Regions from separate parts of the Lactobacillus sp. ESL0677 genome, predicted to be linked through region 3. Evidence: predicted binding sites of a transcription regulator. Region 3 holds the regulator's gene; each other region holds the start of a gene.
The links. The regulator HrcA, encoded in region 3, represses chaperone genes, less so after heat shock. The targets are predictions, from matches to a motif close to TTAGCACTCNNNNNNNNNGAGTGCTAA.
Positions count from the first base shown of each region.

Region 1: OZX76_RS09585 (ATP-dependent Clp protease ATP-binding subunit) is a predicted target of HrcA. The motif match lies at 4,549-4,575, and genes of this name have one in related genera.
Region 2: groES (co-chaperone GroES) is a predicted target of HrcA. The motif match lies at 4,111-4,137, and genes of this name have one in related genera.

Region 1 covers NZ_CP113946.1:1,974,970-1,981,175, forward strand. Annotated here, with positions in the region: gene OZX76_RS09570 (LacI family DNA-binding transcriptional regulator) at 1-206, shown strand, start outside; gene OZX76_RS09575 (DUF4097 family beta strand repeat-containing protein) at 226-972, opposite strand; gene OZX76_RS09580 (branched-chain amino acid aminotransferase) at 1,196-2,221, opposite strand; gene OZX76_RS09585 (ATP-dependent Clp protease ATP-binding subunit) at 2,404-4,512, opposite strand; gene OZX76_RS09590 (ATP-binding cassette domain-containing protein) at 4,703-6,206, opposite strand, start outside.
Region 2 covers NZ_CP113946.1:1,458,905-1,465,110, forward strand. Annotated here, with positions in the region: gene OZX76_RS07055 (hypothetical protein) at 1-377, opposite strand, end outside; gene OZX76_RS07060 (hypothetical protein) at 553-960, opposite strand; gene OZX76_RS07065 (helix-turn-helix transcriptional regulator) at 1,232-2,068, shown strand; gene groL (chaperonin GroEL) at 2,130-3,758, opposite strand; gene groES (co-chaperone GroES) at 3,776-4,060, opposite strand; partial or broken gene OZX76_RS07080 (glutathione S-transferase) at 4,240-4,390, shown strand; gene OZX76_RS07085 (hypothetical protein) at 4,490-5,116, opposite strand; gene OZX76_RS07090 (M13 family metallopeptidase) at 5,354-6,206, opposite strand, start outside.
Region 3 covers NZ_CP113946.1:1,217,256-1,223,461, forward strand. Annotated here, with positions in the region: gene dnaK (molecular chaperone DnaK) at 1-422, opposite strand, end outside; gene grpE (nucleotide exchange factor GrpE) at 441-1,037, opposite strand; gene hrcA (heat-inducible transcriptional repressor HrcA) at 1,049-2,098, opposite strand; gene ribF (riboflavin biosynthesis protein RibF) at 2,251-3,180, opposite strand; gene truB (tRNA pseudouridine(55) synthase TruB) at 3,200-4,093, opposite strand; gene OZX76_RS05950 (ribosome-binding factor A) at 4,138-4,500, opposite strand; gene infB (translation initiation factor IF-2) at 4,522-6,206, opposite strand, start outside.

The DNA.
Region 1 (6,206 bases), 760 kb from region 3:
ATAAGCTACTTAACGAAAAGAAACTACAAATTTCAGGCTTTGCCGATACCGATTTAATTTCAACGATTTGGCCCACTGCTAAAATGATTATTCAAAATCCTTACCAAATGGGTAAAAGTGCTGGTCAAATCATGCTTAATTTACTAAACGAAAATCGGAATATTCCCGAAGTCACAACCATTAAAACGGAATTTAAGCCAAAATAGGTACTAACAAATTTCTGATTTAGCTAATCGTAATGCCACCTGTAATTGTAGTAATTTTCACATGATTATCGCTAGTGAAGTTTCTGCCTGTCTGATTGGCAAAGCAGCGCACATGCCCTGCTACTGTTGATAATTGATAGTCACTGGTTGGATCAGCTTGAGTAATGCGCACACCACCGTTAGTTAGCTTCAGGATATTTTGCCCCAATAATTGACTGGCATCAATTTTAGCACCTCCATTTTTTAATCGGGCATCAAGAGTCAGTTGACTGTGATTAATTTTGATACTGCCATTGGCAATTCGCAGCATTGTCTGTGGCAAACTAGATTGTGTAATTGTTACAGAACCATTGGCCGTTTTAAGTGCCACTTGCCCAGTAACTTTCAGTCCATTTAATTTGCTGGCACCATTTTTAAGCTCCAATGCTAAATTACTACAAGTAATAGCGGCAAGATTGACGCTGCCATTACAATCATTAATCTCAATCATGTCTAAAGATACTGCACTAGGAATGGTAATTTCAATTCGAGGTTGCTCTAGGTATAAGTGAAGTAAATTAAGCTGAACAATATCGACATCACTTTCAGTAACAATTAATTCATTGCCATTGACCTCAGCGTGTAAAGTCTGTCTCTTAGTATCTGTAAGTGTAACTTGGTAAGATGTTGCGGCGGTAATCGTAACGGTCGCATTTTTAACATTAATTTTGATATTGGTAAAAGTAGCAGCGGGAATTGTATGTGTCATTTGATTAATAAAAGTCATAGTTGTCCTCCTTGTATGTTGTTTTGTTATACTCATCATTAAAGACTTATTATTAATAAAAACAATCAAAATTCAGTAAGTGGTCGGTTACCATGCCTAAGAGGTAGTAATATACAACTAAAAATATTGCTGTTCTCTTTAAGACCAAGACCATAATAAAACCCCGAAATTAGAAAAATCTAATTTCGAGGTTTCGTTTCATTTTATATTTTTCGGTCAAATTTTAATCAATTGTTTGTACCCAACCTTCAGGGCCCTCTTTATCACCATATTGGATAGCAATCAATTCATTGTACAACTTAGTTGTGACAGGGCCAGTCTTGTCTTCACTGTAAATGACATGCTTTTGTCCCTTGTAAGTGATTGAACCAACTGGCGAAATTACGGCAGCCGTGCCCATTGCGCCAGCTTCCTTCATCTTAAAGGCTTCTTCCAAAGTAATTTGACGTTCAACTGGGTTCAAGCCTTGACGCTTAGCAACTTCGAGCAGAGATCTCTTAGTGATTGAAACCAAAATTGATTCGGATTTTGGTGTGACAAATTGACCTTCTTGAGTAATACCGAAGAAGTTAGCACCACCAAATTCATCAACATACTTGTGCTCACGTGGATCAAGGTACAAGCAATCGGCAAAGCCTTCTTTATGTGCTTCAACTGATGGCAATAAGCTGCTGGCATAGTTCCCCGAAGTCTTAGCTTGACCCGTACCAGCATAAGCAGCACGGTCATACGGACTAACTTTGTAAGCTGCTGGATTCAAGCCTTTAATATATGCACCAACTGGTGTAGCGAAAATCCGCAGAGTATATTCTGTCGCTGCAGCAACACCCAAAGCTTGTGAGGTGCCAATCATAAATGGCCGAACATAAAGCGTTGCACCGCTATCATATGGTGGAACATATTCTTTATTAGCCAACACAACTTGCTTAACCGCCTCAACAAATTTATCTTCTGGATATGGCGGCATTGCTAAACGTTCAGCTGATAAAGCAAACCGGTGGGCATTTTGATCAGGCCGGAACAGATTAATTTTACCGTCTTTTCTACGATAAGCCTTCAGACCTTCGAAAATTTCCTGACCATAGTGCAACACTTCCGCACCTTCGGAAAGAGTCACAGTCGAATCTTCGACTAATTTTCCTTCTTGCCATTCACCATCTTTATATTTAGCTTCATAACGATATGGTAGATCGCGATATTCAAAGCCTAGATTATTCCAATCAAGATCTGCTAATTTTTGTTTCATCAGAGTACCTCCACTTATTAATTTTTAGAATAGATATGAAAATTTATGCCATGTTATTTTCATAATTATTTAATTGCTACCTAATTTAACTCATAAAGATACAGATGTCAACAGCAGATGATAGTTTCTTCTACCTATATATAACAAAAACGCCACTTTTAAAAAGTGACGTTTTTAAAATTAAATTATTTCTCTTCTTTTGCGACTTTTTCGGCGTCGGCTTCTACCTTGGGATTAATATCCAATATCGCCTCACCGTTCAAGTAAACATGCTTATCATCAGCAGTAAACTTAACTTCTTTAGTATCTGGTTCCTTCATTAACAATTTAGCAATTGGCGTTTCCAAATCTTGCTCAACTACCCGACGCAATGGCCGTGCACCAAATTTCTTGTCGTAACCCTTCTCTGCGATATAGGCCTTAGTTTCATGTGAAACATCAACCTGAACTTTTCTCTTGGCAAGAACTTGGTCCATCTTCTTGAGGTAAATATCGATAATCTTGGTCATATCTTCTTCACTCAAAGAGTTAAACGGTACAATTGCATCCAGACGGTTCAAGAACTCAGGTCTAAAGTAAGCTTCTAGTGCCTGAATCATCTTATCGTGGTCAACTTTGCCATCTTTAAGTAGATTATCAGAAAAGCCGGCATTAGAAGTCATAATTAAGATTGTATCCTTGAAGGAAACAGTCCTGCCTTGAGCATCTGTTAAGCGACCATCATCCATAATTTGTAATAATGCGTTGAAGACTTGTGGGTTAGCCTTTTCAATTTCATCAAACAAAATCAAACTATACGGCTGGTGACGGACTTTTTCAGTTAATTGACCACCCTCACCATAACCAACATAACCTGGAGCAGAACCTATTAATTTGTTAACTGCCATTTGGTCTTGATACTCTGACATATCGAGGCGAATCAAGTGGTTTTCACCACCGAACAACTGAATTGCTAATTGCTTGGCCAGTTCTGTCTTACCAACACCAGTTGGGCCAGTGAGCAGGAATGAACCAGTTGGGCGATCATTATCTTTGAAAACTTGCTTACGCGCAATCGCGTCGGTAATAATATCAATCGCACTATCTTGATCAATTACCGCCTTCTTTAGTCGTTTAGCTAAGTCAAGATTATGTTGCCCCTCGCTTGCGTGCAATTCACTCATCGGAATCTTGGTTCTTGCTTCAATTAAGGCATAAATATCTTGAGCCGTAACTCGCGGCGTTGCAACATCATGAACATGATCCTTTTTATCGGTCAATTCCTTGATTTGCTTCTTTAAATCACTAGCTCTAGTATAGTCTTCCTTTTCAGCAGCCTCTCTCTTCTCGTGTTCAAGATGCCCAATTCGCTCCTGCAGACTAGCTTCATCTTCGGGAACAGTATCCAGACCTTTTTTGGCACCAGCTTCATCCATTAAGTCGATTGCCTTATCTGGTAAATACCGACCTTGAATGTAACGCTGTGACAATTCAACGGCTAAGCGCAAAGCACTGTCATCATATTTAACATGGTGATATTCTTCATACTTTTTCTTTAAGCCTTCCAGAATTTTAACAGTCACATCAGCCGATGGCTCTGGTACTTGTACTGGTTGGAAACGCCGGGCCAAAGCTGCATCGTTTTCAATTCTACGGTATTCACTGGTGGTTGTTGCCCCAATTAAATTCAAATCACCGCTAGCCAAAGCTGGCTTCAAAATGTTGGCAGCATCGCCGCTATTATTTTCAGAATCAGTTGAGCCAGCACCGACAATATTGTGCAATTCATCAATGAACAAGATAATGTTCGGATCTTTTTTAGCTTGGTCAATGACCTTCTTCAGGCGTTCTTCAAAACTGCCCCGCAAACTAGAACCTGCAACCATATCATTAATATTAACATCGATAATATGCTTGTCCTTCATTTTGTCTGGAACATCACCGCTCGCAATCTTTTGTGCCAAGCCCTCAACAATCGCTGTCTTACCAACACCGGCAGGACCGACTAAGACAGGATTATTCTTTTTCCGCCGACTTAAAATTTCAATTACTTCCTGAATTTGCTCATCACGACCAATTACGGGATCGTATTTATGCTTTTTTGCCTGCTCAACTAAGTCAACACCAATTGGCTTGTCCTGCTTAGGGTCTGGACCAGCAACCGGACTTTGACCATTAAAATTTTGCGGCGATAGGTGCATATCACCTGAATAATGGATTGGTATTGAGCCGTTGTCAGAATCCTTCATATTACCAAAGAAGGAATTGTTTAATTCGTTAAATAAATTATCAAAATCGTTATCAAAGTATGCCATTTATTAACACCCCTTATTATAGTTTTTCGTCTGCAATTAGCACTCTACTAATCGGAGTGCTAACCTGTTTACATCCTAAATTATAACAGGTTATCCACAAATAGCAAATTATTTGTCTCACTTTTCCACAATGTATAGCTTTATTCTTAGGTAAACAAAAAAATGCCGATAAATCGGCAATTTGCATAGACTATTTATTATTTTTTTGATATAAATCATAGTGTTTACGCAAATATTTTGCAGTCAAGCTTGTGGAATTTTTGGAAATATCCACAGGCATACCTTTGGCAACTATTTTACCTCCCTGCTGACCACCACGTGGTCCCATGTCAATCATATAATCACTATTAGCTATCACATCTAAGTCATGAGTAATTGTAATAATTGTTGCCTGCTGAGCTAACAATTTTTGCAAAACCACTAGCAATGTCCGCACATCATACGGGTGTAAACCAACTGTCGGCTCATCAAAGACAAACAGACTACCCTTTTGCTTACGGTGCAGGTGACTAGTTAGTTTTAACCGCTGCGCTTCACCACCTGATAAAGCTGGCGTTGACTCACCTAAATGCAAATAGCCCAAGCCCATATCGTGCAAGGTTGTGACTGTTTTTTGAATTGCCGGCACTTTGGCAAATAATCCTTGATTGAGTACATCATCAACTGAAAGAGCTAAAACATCCGCAATACTCAACCCCTGCCATTTAACTTGCAAAACTTTGGAGTTATAGCGTCGCCCGCCACACACAGAGCAAGTTTCCACCATATCAGGCAAGTATTGAATATCAAGTGCAATTACCCCCGTCCCACCACAGGCTGGACAGGCACCTTCTTTATTATTATAAGAAAAATGAGTGGCCTTATATTTTAACTGCTTTGCTAGTGGCTGGTTAGCGAATAATTTGCGCAAATTCGTCATAATATCAGTATACGTCGCAACCGTTGAGCGCTGATTTTTACCAACTGGCGCAGAATTTACACTAATCACATTCGTAATTCCGCTGGCTGCTAAATCTTTGACCCAAGCTGGACCAGACTCAGACTTTTTTTGCGCCTCAAGTGCTGGTAACAGCGAATCAAGAATCATCGTTGTCTTGCCAGCACCGGAAAAGCCAGTAATTGAGGTCAAGCGACCAACAGGAATTTGCGCGTGAACATCGTGCAGATTAAAGCGATCAGTAACTGTAAAAGCAATCTTCCCCTTGGCAAACAAAGTATCTTCCTTAGCCTGTAGCCTAACTTGTAAAGGTGCGTCACCTGTTAGATAAGGGCCAATGTGTGAATTTTCATTTTGCTTAATCTGATTAGGCGTGCCTTGAGCAATAATTTGGCCACCTTGACTGCCAGATCCTGGGCCAATTTCAATAATCCAATCGGCTGCGTTAATAATTGATGTTTCATGATCAACAACGACCAAGGAGTTACCCTGATTAACTAATTCATGAAAAACATCAATCAATCCAGCTACATTATCTGAGTGCAGACCAACAGACGGCTCATCTAAAACGTACAATACACCAGTCGTTTCTGTTCTAAGCGTCCGGCCCAACTGTATTCGCTGCAACTCTCCCGTTGATAAGGTGCTAGCTTGCCGCGCCAAACTTAAATAATCTAAGCCCAACTTTAACAGCGGCTTAACCTGATGCATCAATTCACCGGTTAAATTTTGAGCTAGCGCCTGCATATCTTCTGGT
Region 2 (6,206 bases), 240 kb from region 3:
GTAATTACCAGTAGCCCGAAGACATAGCAACTTAGCCACAAGTAAACACTACGAATAAGTAAAGTTACCAAAAGATGACTTAATAAACCAAAAGTATTAGTTAACCCAACAACTAAGATATTGCCAAGCAGCCAAAATAAAATCATTAGTAGCCAAATTAATGTCACCCGATAGATTACCTGTATGAATAATATTTTTCTTGTTTGACATCGTAAAGCATCATTGATGCGCAAATTCGTTGTCGCTAACACTGAAATTAATAATGTCGGTACTAGCGCAATACAAATTGTAAACCGTGGCAACATTGCATTTAATAAGCCATAATCTGAATAGCTATTTAATTGTAAATTAGCATAAGTAGATAAGGATATTAACAATGTTATTAAACTGCATAATACGTATTGTTTTACATACGCGCGATTTAATAAAGTCTGTTGTTTTAAAAAATTAGCATGCATATATTTTTAATCTTTCTAAACAAAAACTATCTTTTAAAATCTAAGCACGAGAAGAATAACCTCTCTCCTCGTGCTTGATTAACACTTATTACGACTATTTACAATCAGGACTCCACCATCCGTGAGCCGACCCTTTACTGTAGCTTTGTGATTCTATTCTAACCGAAACACCTTTGCCATAATTTTCCACTGCAGTATTATACAAATGTGTTATATCTCCTGCGTAACTTCTGTAAGAGTGACCAGAAGAAACATCACGACCATCATACAAAGCTGCCCAAATTGTAATATAACCAACATCAGTAGTTTTTGTATGATTAAAGTACGCTGACTTATTTTCTTTACTTCTTGCTGGGGTATGATCATTTGCAGACCATACACTATAAGAATTACTCCAAGTCGTATTTCCCGTATTTCCAGCAAAAACTGTTGTAGCAGTTGCACCGCTACCTATTAACATTGCACCAGCGGCCATTAAGGTTGCTAATCTTTTCTTTAACATAATTAAATGCCTCCTAAAATTTTAAATTACAAAGAATTTCTATATAGCCAAAACAATATTGTTTTAAGTAATTCATTCATAATATTCCCTTACTTTCAATAAAAAATAGCAGATCCAACAGAACATAATCTTAAAGAGCTCCTTATCAAATGTTCTTATAATTATCATAGCGCTTTCTAAAAACAATTTCTGTGCGTTTTACGCACAATTAAATTTTATATTGCAAATTTATCTCCCTATAATGTAAAATTTAAGTAAAGAGGTGTTTCAAATGTCGGACTTTGGTCAAACAATTCAGCAATTACGTGTTTCCCGTTCAATCAGCCAAGAGGAATTAGCTACTGGTATCTTCAACCGTAGTCGGTTATCAAGAATTGAAAGTGGTAATGCCCATCCTTCTCAACAAGTTGCCAGTCAATTAATTTCTCGCTTGAGTCTGACTCCTAAGGAATTTGAATATATCCAGCATAACTATTCAGCATCCAAAAAAGATCAAATTTTATATCAATTTTTTAATCTTAAAGATAGTACGGAAACAAAAAAGATAAATTCACTTATCAAGAAATGTAACAATATCAAAACAGATAATGACATTAACAGAATCAAAAAAATTTTACAAGCACAGTTGTTATTAAGTCATCCCGATGACTTAAAACAAGCTAAAAAGCTAGTTCAATCTATTTGGTACGATCATTTAGCCGATGTCAAAGTACTAACAATTATTGATCTGTATATATTAAATATGATCGCTTATGCCTTTGATAATAAAACTAGCCAACAAATTATTTCTAAAATACTTAACGCCATTAATAAACATTATCCCTTTCTCAAATCATTAAAGTGTAGCATATTAATTAATCAAGCAAGTTTGTCACTAGACCAGCACGATTTTAATGCAGCTAAAGATGCTTTAACTCAAGCTGCCGAATTAGCCCAAAAGAACAACCAGTATGATAAGTTACTCCTTTGCAAGTCAGAATTAGCAATTTGTAATCAAGACCAACAACAAGCAACTTATTATGCCAACCTACTAAACGAAATTGGTGCTACCGACTTAGCGCACCTATTAAAAATGCAAATTAAGCAATTCTCTTATCTTTTCAATTAATTTTTACCACGCAAAAAAAGCCGCTCGTTCAAGCGACTTTTTTATTATCAACTATTTTTAATTACATCATTCCTGGAGCGCCAGCACCAGCACCTGCGGCTGGATCAGCTGGTTTGTCTTCTGGAATTTCAGCAACTACTGCTTCAGTAGTTAAGAGCAGTGCAGCAATTGAGGCAGCATTTTGTAAAGCAGTCCGAGTAACCTTGGTTGGGTCAATAATACCCGAGTCAACCATGTTTTCCCACTTGCCATTAGCAGCGTTGTAACCAACTTCGTTGTCTTGCTTTTCAAGTTCGTTCAAGATAACTGAACCATCTTCACCAGCGTTTTCAGCAATTTGACGAACTGGAGCACTCAAAGCACGTAACACAATGTTGATACCAGTTTGTTCATCAGCAGTTTCACCCTTAAGGTCCTTAACAGCTGATTCAACATCAACTAAAGCAGTACCACCACCAGCAACGTAACCTTCGTCAACAGCAGCACGAGTTGAGTTCAAAGCGTCTTCAATACGGTAACGACGTTCTTTCAATTCAGTTTCAGTAGCAGCACCAACGTGAATAACTGCAACACCACCAGTTAATTTAGCCAAACGTTCTTGCAACTTCTTCTTGTCAAAGTCTGAAGTTGTTTCGTCGATTTGCTTTCTGATTGAGTCTTCGCGTTCCTTGATTGCATCGTCAGAACCAGCACCATCAACAATGGTTGTTGAGTCTTTAGTAATTGTAATCCGACGTGCTTGACCTAATTGGTCAATTGTTGTGTCCTTCAATTCAAGACCCAAGTCTTCAGTAATTACAGTACCACCAGTTAAAGCAGCAATATCTTGTAATTGTTCCTTACGCCGGTCACCAAAGCCAGGAGCCTTAACAGCAACAACGTTGAAAGTACCACGAATCTTGTTCAAAACAAGTGTTGGCAAAGCTTCACCAGAAACATCGTCAGCGATGATTAATAATGACTTGCCTTGTTGCACGATTTCTTGCAATAATGGCAAAATGTCTTGAATATTAGAAATCTTCTTGTCAGTAATCAAAATGTATGGGTTGTCAAGGTCAGCTTCCATCTTGTCGTTGTCAGTTACCATGTATTGTGACAGGTAGCCGCGATCAAATTGCATCCCTTCAACAACTGATAATTCAGTTTCAATACCACGAGAATCTTCAATGGTAATTACACCGTCATTACCAACCTTTTCCATTGCATCGGCAATTAAATTACCAACTTCTTTAGAAGCACTTGAAACAGCGGCAACTTGAGCAATTTGGTCTTTTGAAGAAACGGTGTGGCTAATCTTGTGTAATTCATCAGTTACAGCCTTAGTAGCCTTTTCAATCCCGCGGCGAACACCAACTGGGTTAGCACCAGCAGTTACATTCTTCATTCCTTCACGGATGATTGCTTGAGTTAAAACAACAGCAGTAGTAGTACCGTCACCAGCAATATCATTTGTCTTTTGTGCTGCTTCAGCAACTAACTTAGCACCCATGTTTTCATAATGGTCTTTTAATTCGATTGCTTTAGCAATTGTAACACCATCGTTAGTAATTTCTGGATTGCCATATGATTGTTCCAGAACAACATTCCGACCCTTAGGACCAATTGTTGTCTTAACAGTATCAGCTAGCTTATCAACACCCTTTAATAGGGAACGTCTTGCATTTTCTGAAAATTTAATATCTTTTGCCATCTTCATTCGCTCCTTAATTACTTAACGATTGCTAAAATATCTTTTTCGTGAAGGACTAAGTATTTTTCACCTTCGTATTTAACATTAGTGCCAGAATACTTATCATATAAAACAACGTCGCCCTTTTTAACTGTCATTGGAATCTTACTGCCATTTTCTGCATAAGCACCCTCACCAACAGCAACAATTTCACCTTCAGTTGGCTTTTCCTTAGCATTTGATGCAAGAACGATACCGCCAACAGTCTTTTCTTCTTCTTCTTTAACTTTTACGATCACGCGATCACCAATTGGTTGTAACATGACTGCCTCCTAAAATTAAATTTGATAAATCTTTGTTTGCAATTAATCAGTTAGCACTCTTATTAGCCAAGTGCTAACTTACATGTATTATAATAACCTCTTTTACTAAAAAATACAAGAAAAAGTTAGCACTTTTTCATTTAAAGTGCTAATTAATTTTCTATTGCACTAGCAGAATTGCAAGCTATGCCACTGCTGAATATTGGCAGCAGTGAACTTGACTCAATTATATTGCCACAGAAACTACACAAGAATTTCATTTCACCATGCAGAAAAGAAAATCAGCTGCCCAACACTGCGATATCTAAAGAATTGGTCTGCCAACGCGTTTACGCCCGGCGGTGCAACGCGTTTTAAAGCAAGAAAGAAAATCGCACTCATTAACAGAGCAATAAATAAGCCAGTTTTAAAACAAACTGACTTTAGCATTTACTTTTTTATAATAGAGGCAATTCCAGCAATAATATTGTGATATTGCTTTTCATTTTCCACAAATGCATCATTATTAATAATAACATCGGCAATCTCTTTAACTTCTTTAGCGCCGTGCTTAATCTTAAATTGATCTTTTTTCTTAGTTCGAGCGACGATTTCTTCAAATGTAAACTCTTTGCCATTATCAATGGTTTGCTTTTTAAATTCACGAGTAGCACGAACCTTAAGAGGAGCCTCAATATAGATGTTCATCATCTTTGAACCCAATAGTTGTTTTAAATAAACGCCAAGCTCTGCACGATAAAGGCTTTCAATTGAAGCATAATGGACGTTAGCCTTTTCCATTTCACCTACAAGACGATAAAAAAATTCTCTGAAAATTTCTTGTTGATTATCGGCATAAAGATTTTGAAAGTCTGCTTCTGAAGGATGATCTACAAATTCGTAACCACGCTCACGCATCATGTCCTTTTCAATCTGAATAATTTTCATTCGCTTAATCCCGATACTATCAAGATAAAGACCTGCGGCTGACTTGCCACATTCACTTAAGCCGCCTAATGAGAACATGCCTTTGACATAATTTTTTCTGGCAATAAATTGTTCCTCGGTAATTTTCATCATTAACCTCTTTTCTAATCAAATAGTTTTCTGTTCACGCTTTTATAGGCTCTTATTATGCTCAATAAGTTATCGGCCCACATTACAGCGTAAATAATTAAATAACCTTTCTTGCCATTTTACAATTACTTTTTTAATGTTATCGTTAACAAATTATTATTTTAAGCAGAGTAAAACCCCGAAGTTAAATCATCTTAATTTCGGGGTTTTATCTTGCTATGACTTATGAAACAGGTGTTACCAAATTAGTACTCTCTTTTTTGGTGACAGCCACATGCCATCAGACTTTTTAACTTTAAAGACTTTATAGAAGTCTGGCTGACACTGCACCTGAACGTTTACTCGCAAAGCATTTGGTGAGTGAACATCAATAGCTAGCCTAGCCGCTGTCGCTTGCGGAGTCAATTTTAACCGCCAAATTCTGGCGTAATTATTAAAGAGTTCACGTAAATTGACGTGATCTTTCTTACCAGCGGCAATCGCTACGGATAATCCACCTTGATCGGCAATATTTTCCGATACTGTCAGCTTACCGCTAACCTTTTTGCCGTCATATTTGATACCGTCGAATAATTTGGTTTCTGCCTTGACACGTTTATTAAATGCGGCGTAATCCTTCTTAGTCCACCAATCATTCAAACTACCATATTCATCAAACTTAGAACCATTATTGTCAAAGGCATGGGAGATTTCGTGACCAATAACTGTGCCAATACCACCCAAGTTAGCAGCTTTACTCTGCTTCTTGCTATAAAACGGTGCTTGCAAGATAGCGGCAGGAATATTGATATCATTTAAGCTAGAATCATAAAAAGCATTAACTTCATCACCAGAAATGCCCCAATCATCACGATCTACTGGCTCATCTAACTCTGAAATGGTTTCTTTAATGTCCTGAATCGCCATCGCTTTTCGATTAGCGTATAAACTACCACCTTGGCTTGTTGGAACGACTTTTACATCATCATAAAAGTCCGTCACATCACTTGGGTAACCAACCTTAACCTTCATTGCTTTTAATTTAGCAATCGCCTTTTGTCTAGTTGTCTTGGACAGCCACTTATTCTTCTGTAAGCGTTGCTCGTAAATC
Region 3 (6,206 bases):
TTAATGTCTAAGCCAGCAATCTTACCGGCATCCTTAGTAGCTTGACGTTGAGCATCATTGAAGTATGCAGGAACAGTGACAACTGCATCAGTAATCTTTTCACCTAAGTAATCTTCAGAGAATTTCTTGATATATTGCAAAATCATTGCGGAAATTTCTTGAGGAGTATAGGACTTATCTCCAACTTTAACTTTATAGTCTGCTTCACCCATGTGACGCTTAATTGAAATAACAGTATTCGGGTTAGTGATTGCCTGACGTTTTGCAACTTCACCAACTTGAATTTCACCGTCTTTGAAAGCAACTACTGATGGTGTAGTCCGATTACCTTCTGGGTTAGTAATAATCTTTGGTTCTTTACCTTCAAGAACAGCAACTGCTGAGTTAGTTGTTCCGAGGTCGATTCCGATAACTTTTGACATTGAATTAACATCCTTTCATTACTGTGCAACAACAACCATTGCTGGTCTTAATGTACGGTCTTTGTATTGATATCCTTTTTGTAAAACTTGGACAACGTGGTCCTTTTGATCATCGCTGCTAGCTGCAACTGTTTGAACAGCTTGATGCAGTGTCGGATCAAATTTAACACCTTCAGCCTCAATTTCACTAATTCCGTGATCTTTCATAGCCTTAACTAAAGAATCAAGTGTCATTTGCACACCCTTCTTTAGCTGTTGAGATGCTTCATCATCAACCTTGGCGACTAAGGCACGCTCTAAATTATCCATTGCTGGTAATACATCCTTAGCTAAAGATTGCGACTCATACTTTATTAATTGTGCTCGTTCTTTATTATAGCGGTTTTGCATATTTTGCATTTCCGCTTGACTACGCAAATACTTATCTTCAAAATCTTTGCTAGCTGCTTGAGCTTTAGTCAATTCTTCTTGAAGCTTTTGCTCTGGCGTTTTTTCTTTTTTATCTGCTTTTACAGCCTGCTTTTTCGCTTCGGATTTTGTTTCTTTTTCTGACTTTGCGGTAGTCGCTTCTGTTTGGTTTAAATCTTTTTCACTAGGAAAATCTTTTTTACTCACGGCTAACCTCCTTATTTAAATCGACCGTAATATTCAAGTAATTTCTTCGCTAACTCATTTCTGAAATATTCAAGTAAGCCAATTACTTGTGAATACGGCATATTCGTTGGCCCTAGCAAAGCAATTACACCTTTACCATGGGAACCAACACTGTACTCTGCAGTTAACAAACTATAATCTTTTAACAATTCGTTCGGTAATTCTGAGCCCAAACTGACCCTAACAGGAAATCGACCATTTTTTGAAGTCGGTTGGTAAGAAACCAAATTTGAAATCAAATCGTTATGATCGACTAATTCATATAACGAACGAATACTAGAGACATCCGCTGTTGAAGAATTATTTAACAAATTAATTTGACCATCAACATATAATTGTTCACTGGCAGCGTCATTAATGACATCTTCAACCAAATCAATCAGTTCGCTAGCATGTTTACCACTGATATTTTGACCAACAGCCTTATTAAGCAGCTCCGGCGTGATTTCAGCTAAACTTTTACCAACTAGTTCATCGTTAATCATGCGAACGGCTTTTTCAATCTCATCACCATGAACATTGTGCGGTAAATTATAAACCTGATTCTGAACACTACCATCACTGGTAACTAGAATTGCCATCACTTGCCGACCAACTAGCGGAACAATCCGAAATCCCGTTACAGTTACATCCTGATTTTCCGGTCCTTCCGCAAATGCCGTATAGTTAGTTAAATCGGATAAAATTTTAGCAGCTTCTTGAACGATTTCATTAACTTGATGAAACGGTCGGTCAAGCTGACTAATAACTTTGGTATAAACAGATTCCGGTATTTGCAGCGGCTCGACTAAATTATCAAGATAATAGCGGTAGCCCTCACTGGAAGGAACACGACCACTAGAAGAATGGGTCTTTTCAATTAAGCCCTTATCTTCTAGAACAACCATCTCATTTCTGATGGTTGCGCTCGACACCTTAATCGGCAACTGATTCATCACTGTCTTCGAACCTACTGGATCATGAGTCTGTGTAAAATCATTAATGATTGTTTTTAAAATAAGTTCTTGACGTTCGGTCAACATAAATATCGCCCTCACTTTTAGCACTCTCATATCTTTTGTGCTAACAATTATTATGATACTAGCATTTAGCAGAATGTCAAGTCGAGTGCTAAAAATATTTGGATTTTCTAGCAGCAAAAAATTTCCACCTACTTTTAAGTAGATGGAAGTCTTTATTTATCAGCAAAGTAAGCCTTGATTTCTGCTTCATCATGCGTCATTTGCTTTTTTAATCCTGCAAGATCAACAAATTTTATTTCACCCCGGGTATACTTATACCACTTGATAATCATTTTTTCCCCGTATGCTTCTTGGTCGAAGCCAAACAAGTTAGATTCAATAAAAATCTGTTTGCCTTCATTAATTGTCACGTTGTAGCCAACACTGGTCATGGAATCATACCATTTATCGCCAATGTTAGTTCTAGTTGCATAGACACCGACTTTAGGCAAAACCTTGTTTTCCGACCAAACCAAATTAGCCGTGGGGAAACCTAACTTGTGACCATTACGCAATCCGTGACCGACAATACCAGACATGACATACGGCGAACCTAACAGTTCGGTTGCTAGCTCCATATTGCCGTCGCTAATTGCTTTTCTAATTTCAGTTGAGCCAATTTTCTGACCTTCATAGGTTTGCTTAGGAACATCAATAATATCAAATCTTCCTTTAGCAAATTTAGGGAAGTTTTTCATATTGGCAACGTCTTTTGGCCCATAAGTATAATCAAACCCAGCAACAACGGTATCTGCTTTTAGCTGTACAATAATTTGATCGACAAATTCTTGCGCTGTTAGTTTGCTAAATTTGTCATTAAAATGAATAACAACTAAGTAATCGACACCCAATTGCGCCATTTTATAAGCCTTCTCATCCAGACTATCAATGTAAACAACCTTAGCATTTTGATAAACTTCTTTTGGATGACGGTCAAACGTCATGACAACAAGCGGCAAGTGCTTTCTAGTTGCTGCTTCACGCGCTAATTCAATCAAGTTTTGGTGTCCTCGGTGAACACCATCAAAAAACCCTAACGCTAATACGATTTTACTTGGTATTAAATTTTCTTTAACTGGATAAGTTAAATGGATAATTTGCACAATAAGACCTTCATTTCACCTATTCATTTTGCAAGAGCATCAAATTAGGACGATACTTTTCTGCATCCTTTTGATAAATTGCCTTAACCTTATTATTGTATCGTAATGCAACCTGATTTGCATCAGTTTCTAAAGCAATCGCCGCCCCATTTTTCACTTTTAGCCATTGGTCCATAGTTAAATCAACTTGCGTATAATTTTTAAAAAAGGCATCGATTGGCTGAATCAGTTGTGCGGCTCTACTTGGATCAGCCACAATTTCGTCCAAGCTGACTGCTTGACTAAGATCAAAGCCCGAGCTAGCGGTTCTGCGCAAAGTACTCATTACAGCCGGCACACCTAACTTATCTCCCAAATCATTGACTAATGAACGCACATAAGTCCCCTTACTGCATTCAATTACAAACGCAAACTCCTCTTGGCCTTTTTCTTTGTCAAAAACTGGTTGTGCAGTTAAGTCATAAGCTAGAACATTAACCTGCCGTTTAGGTCGTTCAACCTCAATTCCTGCACGGGCATATTCGTATAAATGTTTACCATTTACCCGTACGGCTGAATAAATTGGTGGTACCTGCTCAATCTTGCCCACAAACGACTGCATCCCCTGAGTAATTATCTTAGCTGCAAGCGGTTCTGTCATTTTTTTAGTTGCCAAAGTTGTGCCACTAATATCATAACTATCAGTGGCGTAGCCAAAAATACCTTCGCCAACATATTTTTTGTTTTGCGTGTGCATTAATTCAATTAGCTTAGTTGCCTGACCAATCGCAATCGGCAAGACACCAGTAACATCAGGGTCAAGCGTTCCAGCATGACCAATTTTTTTGATATGTAAGGCTTTGCGAAGATGGTACACGACATCGGCGCTAGTCATCCCCTTAGCCTTATCAATTACTAAAATACCGTTTAACATTTTTAACCCGTTCCCACTAAAAAAGCGCCACAATGGCGCCTTTTTTAATTGTTACGATCTGCTTCTTGCTTTTTTAAATCAGCAATTAACTTATCGATTTTACTACCATATTTAACAGAGTTGTCCCGCTTAAAAATTAACTCGGGAACTTTATAGACTGTCAAAACCTGCCCAAGCAAGTGACGCATCATTCCCTTGGCTTTTTCTAAGCCAGTAGCAACCTCTTCTTCCTTTTTTGGATCTTCAGAAAGAATACTGTAATAAACAGTTGCATATGATAAATCATTAGTACATTCAACCGCAGTAATCGTAACATCATTGACACGCGGATCACGAATATTTTTCCGCAAAATTTTGGTTAATTCACGGAGGACTTCTCCTTCAACACGACCAATTCTGTGCTTCATACTTTCCTCCTAGCAAAATTACTAATTAGGCTTAACCTCTTGCTTTTCAGTTGCTTCAAGCTGATCGCCAATCTTAATATCGTTATAGCCTTCAATTGTTAATCCACAATCGAATCCTTGCTTAACCACTTTAGCATCGTCCTTGAACCGCTTAAGTGAAGCAACTTTACCAGTGTAGATTACCACACCATCACGAATTAAGTTAACAGTTGAATCACGAGTAACATAACCAGAGTCAACAAAGGAACCAGCAATTGTACCAACCTTCGAAACCTTCCAAGTTTCACGAACAGTTAAGCTACCAACAACTTTATCTTCATAAGTTGGTTCAAGCATCCCTTGCATCGCAGCCTTTACATCATCAATTGCCTTGTAAATAATACTGTAAAGGCGAATATCAACACCATCAGCTTCAGCTTGTGACTTAGCAGTTGCAGTTGGCCGAACATTGAATCCAATGATGAAACCGTTGGAAGCACCAGCTAAAGTAACATCTGATTCATTAACAGCACCAACACCCGCGTGAATAATATTAACCCGAACGCCTTCAACTTCAATCTTTTCAAGTGATTGTTGCAGCGCTTCAGTAGAACCTTGAACATCAGCCTTTAAGACAATGTCAACTTCCTTCATGTTTTCTCTCTTCATTGTATCAAAGAGGTTGTCTAAAGTAATATGTTGAACATTTTCTCTTGATTGTTGCAAAGCTTGTTGTGCTCTTTGCTCACCAACACTACGGGCAGTCTTTTCATCATCAAAGACAACCAACTTATCAGCAGATTCAGGTACATCATTCAACCCGGTAATTTCAACTGGCATTGATGGTGTTGCCTTATCGATTTGACGACCACGATCGTTAGTCATTACACGTACCCGACCAAAGCGGTTACCAATAACGATTGGATCACCAGTGTGCAAAGTACCTTGTTGTACAAGCAAGTCGGCAACTGGACCACGTCCACGAGAAAGCCGCGCTTCAACAACTGTACCGATTGCTTGTTGCTTAGGATCAGCTTTCAATTCCATCACATCAGCTTGCAACAAAATCATTTGTAACAAGTCGTCAACATTTTCACCAGTTTTAGCAGAAATATTAACAAAAATTGTGTCACCACCGTAATCTTCTGGAATTAAGTTGTACTTCATCAACTGTTCTGTAACGTGTTGTGGGTTTGCACCTGGAGCATCCATCTTGTTGATTGCTACGATAATTGGCACTTTAGCACTCTTAGCGTGGTCAATAGCTTCAATTGTCTGTGGCATTACACCGTCATCGGCAGCAACAACCAAGACAACAATATCAGTTATTTCAGCACCACGCTCACGCATGTTTGAAAAGGCTGCATGTCCTGGGGTATCCAAGAAGGTAATCAAATGATCGCCAACATGAACTTGGTAAGCACCAATCTTCTGAGTGATACCACCTGCTTCATGAGCAGAAACATGTGTGTGTCGTAAGCGGTCAAGTAAAGTTGTCTTACCGTGGTCAACGTGACCCATGATTGTAACAACTGGTGGACGCTTAACCTGGTTTTTTGATTCTTTAGATGCTTCCATGCGTTTACTGTAAAGCGTATCAATATCAGAAATATCCTCATGAACCTTTTCTTCTGCATTAATACCGTATTCAGCAGCAATCAATTCAATCGTATCTTTATCTAAAGATTGGTTTTGGTTAGTCATTACACCAAGCATAAATAGCTTCT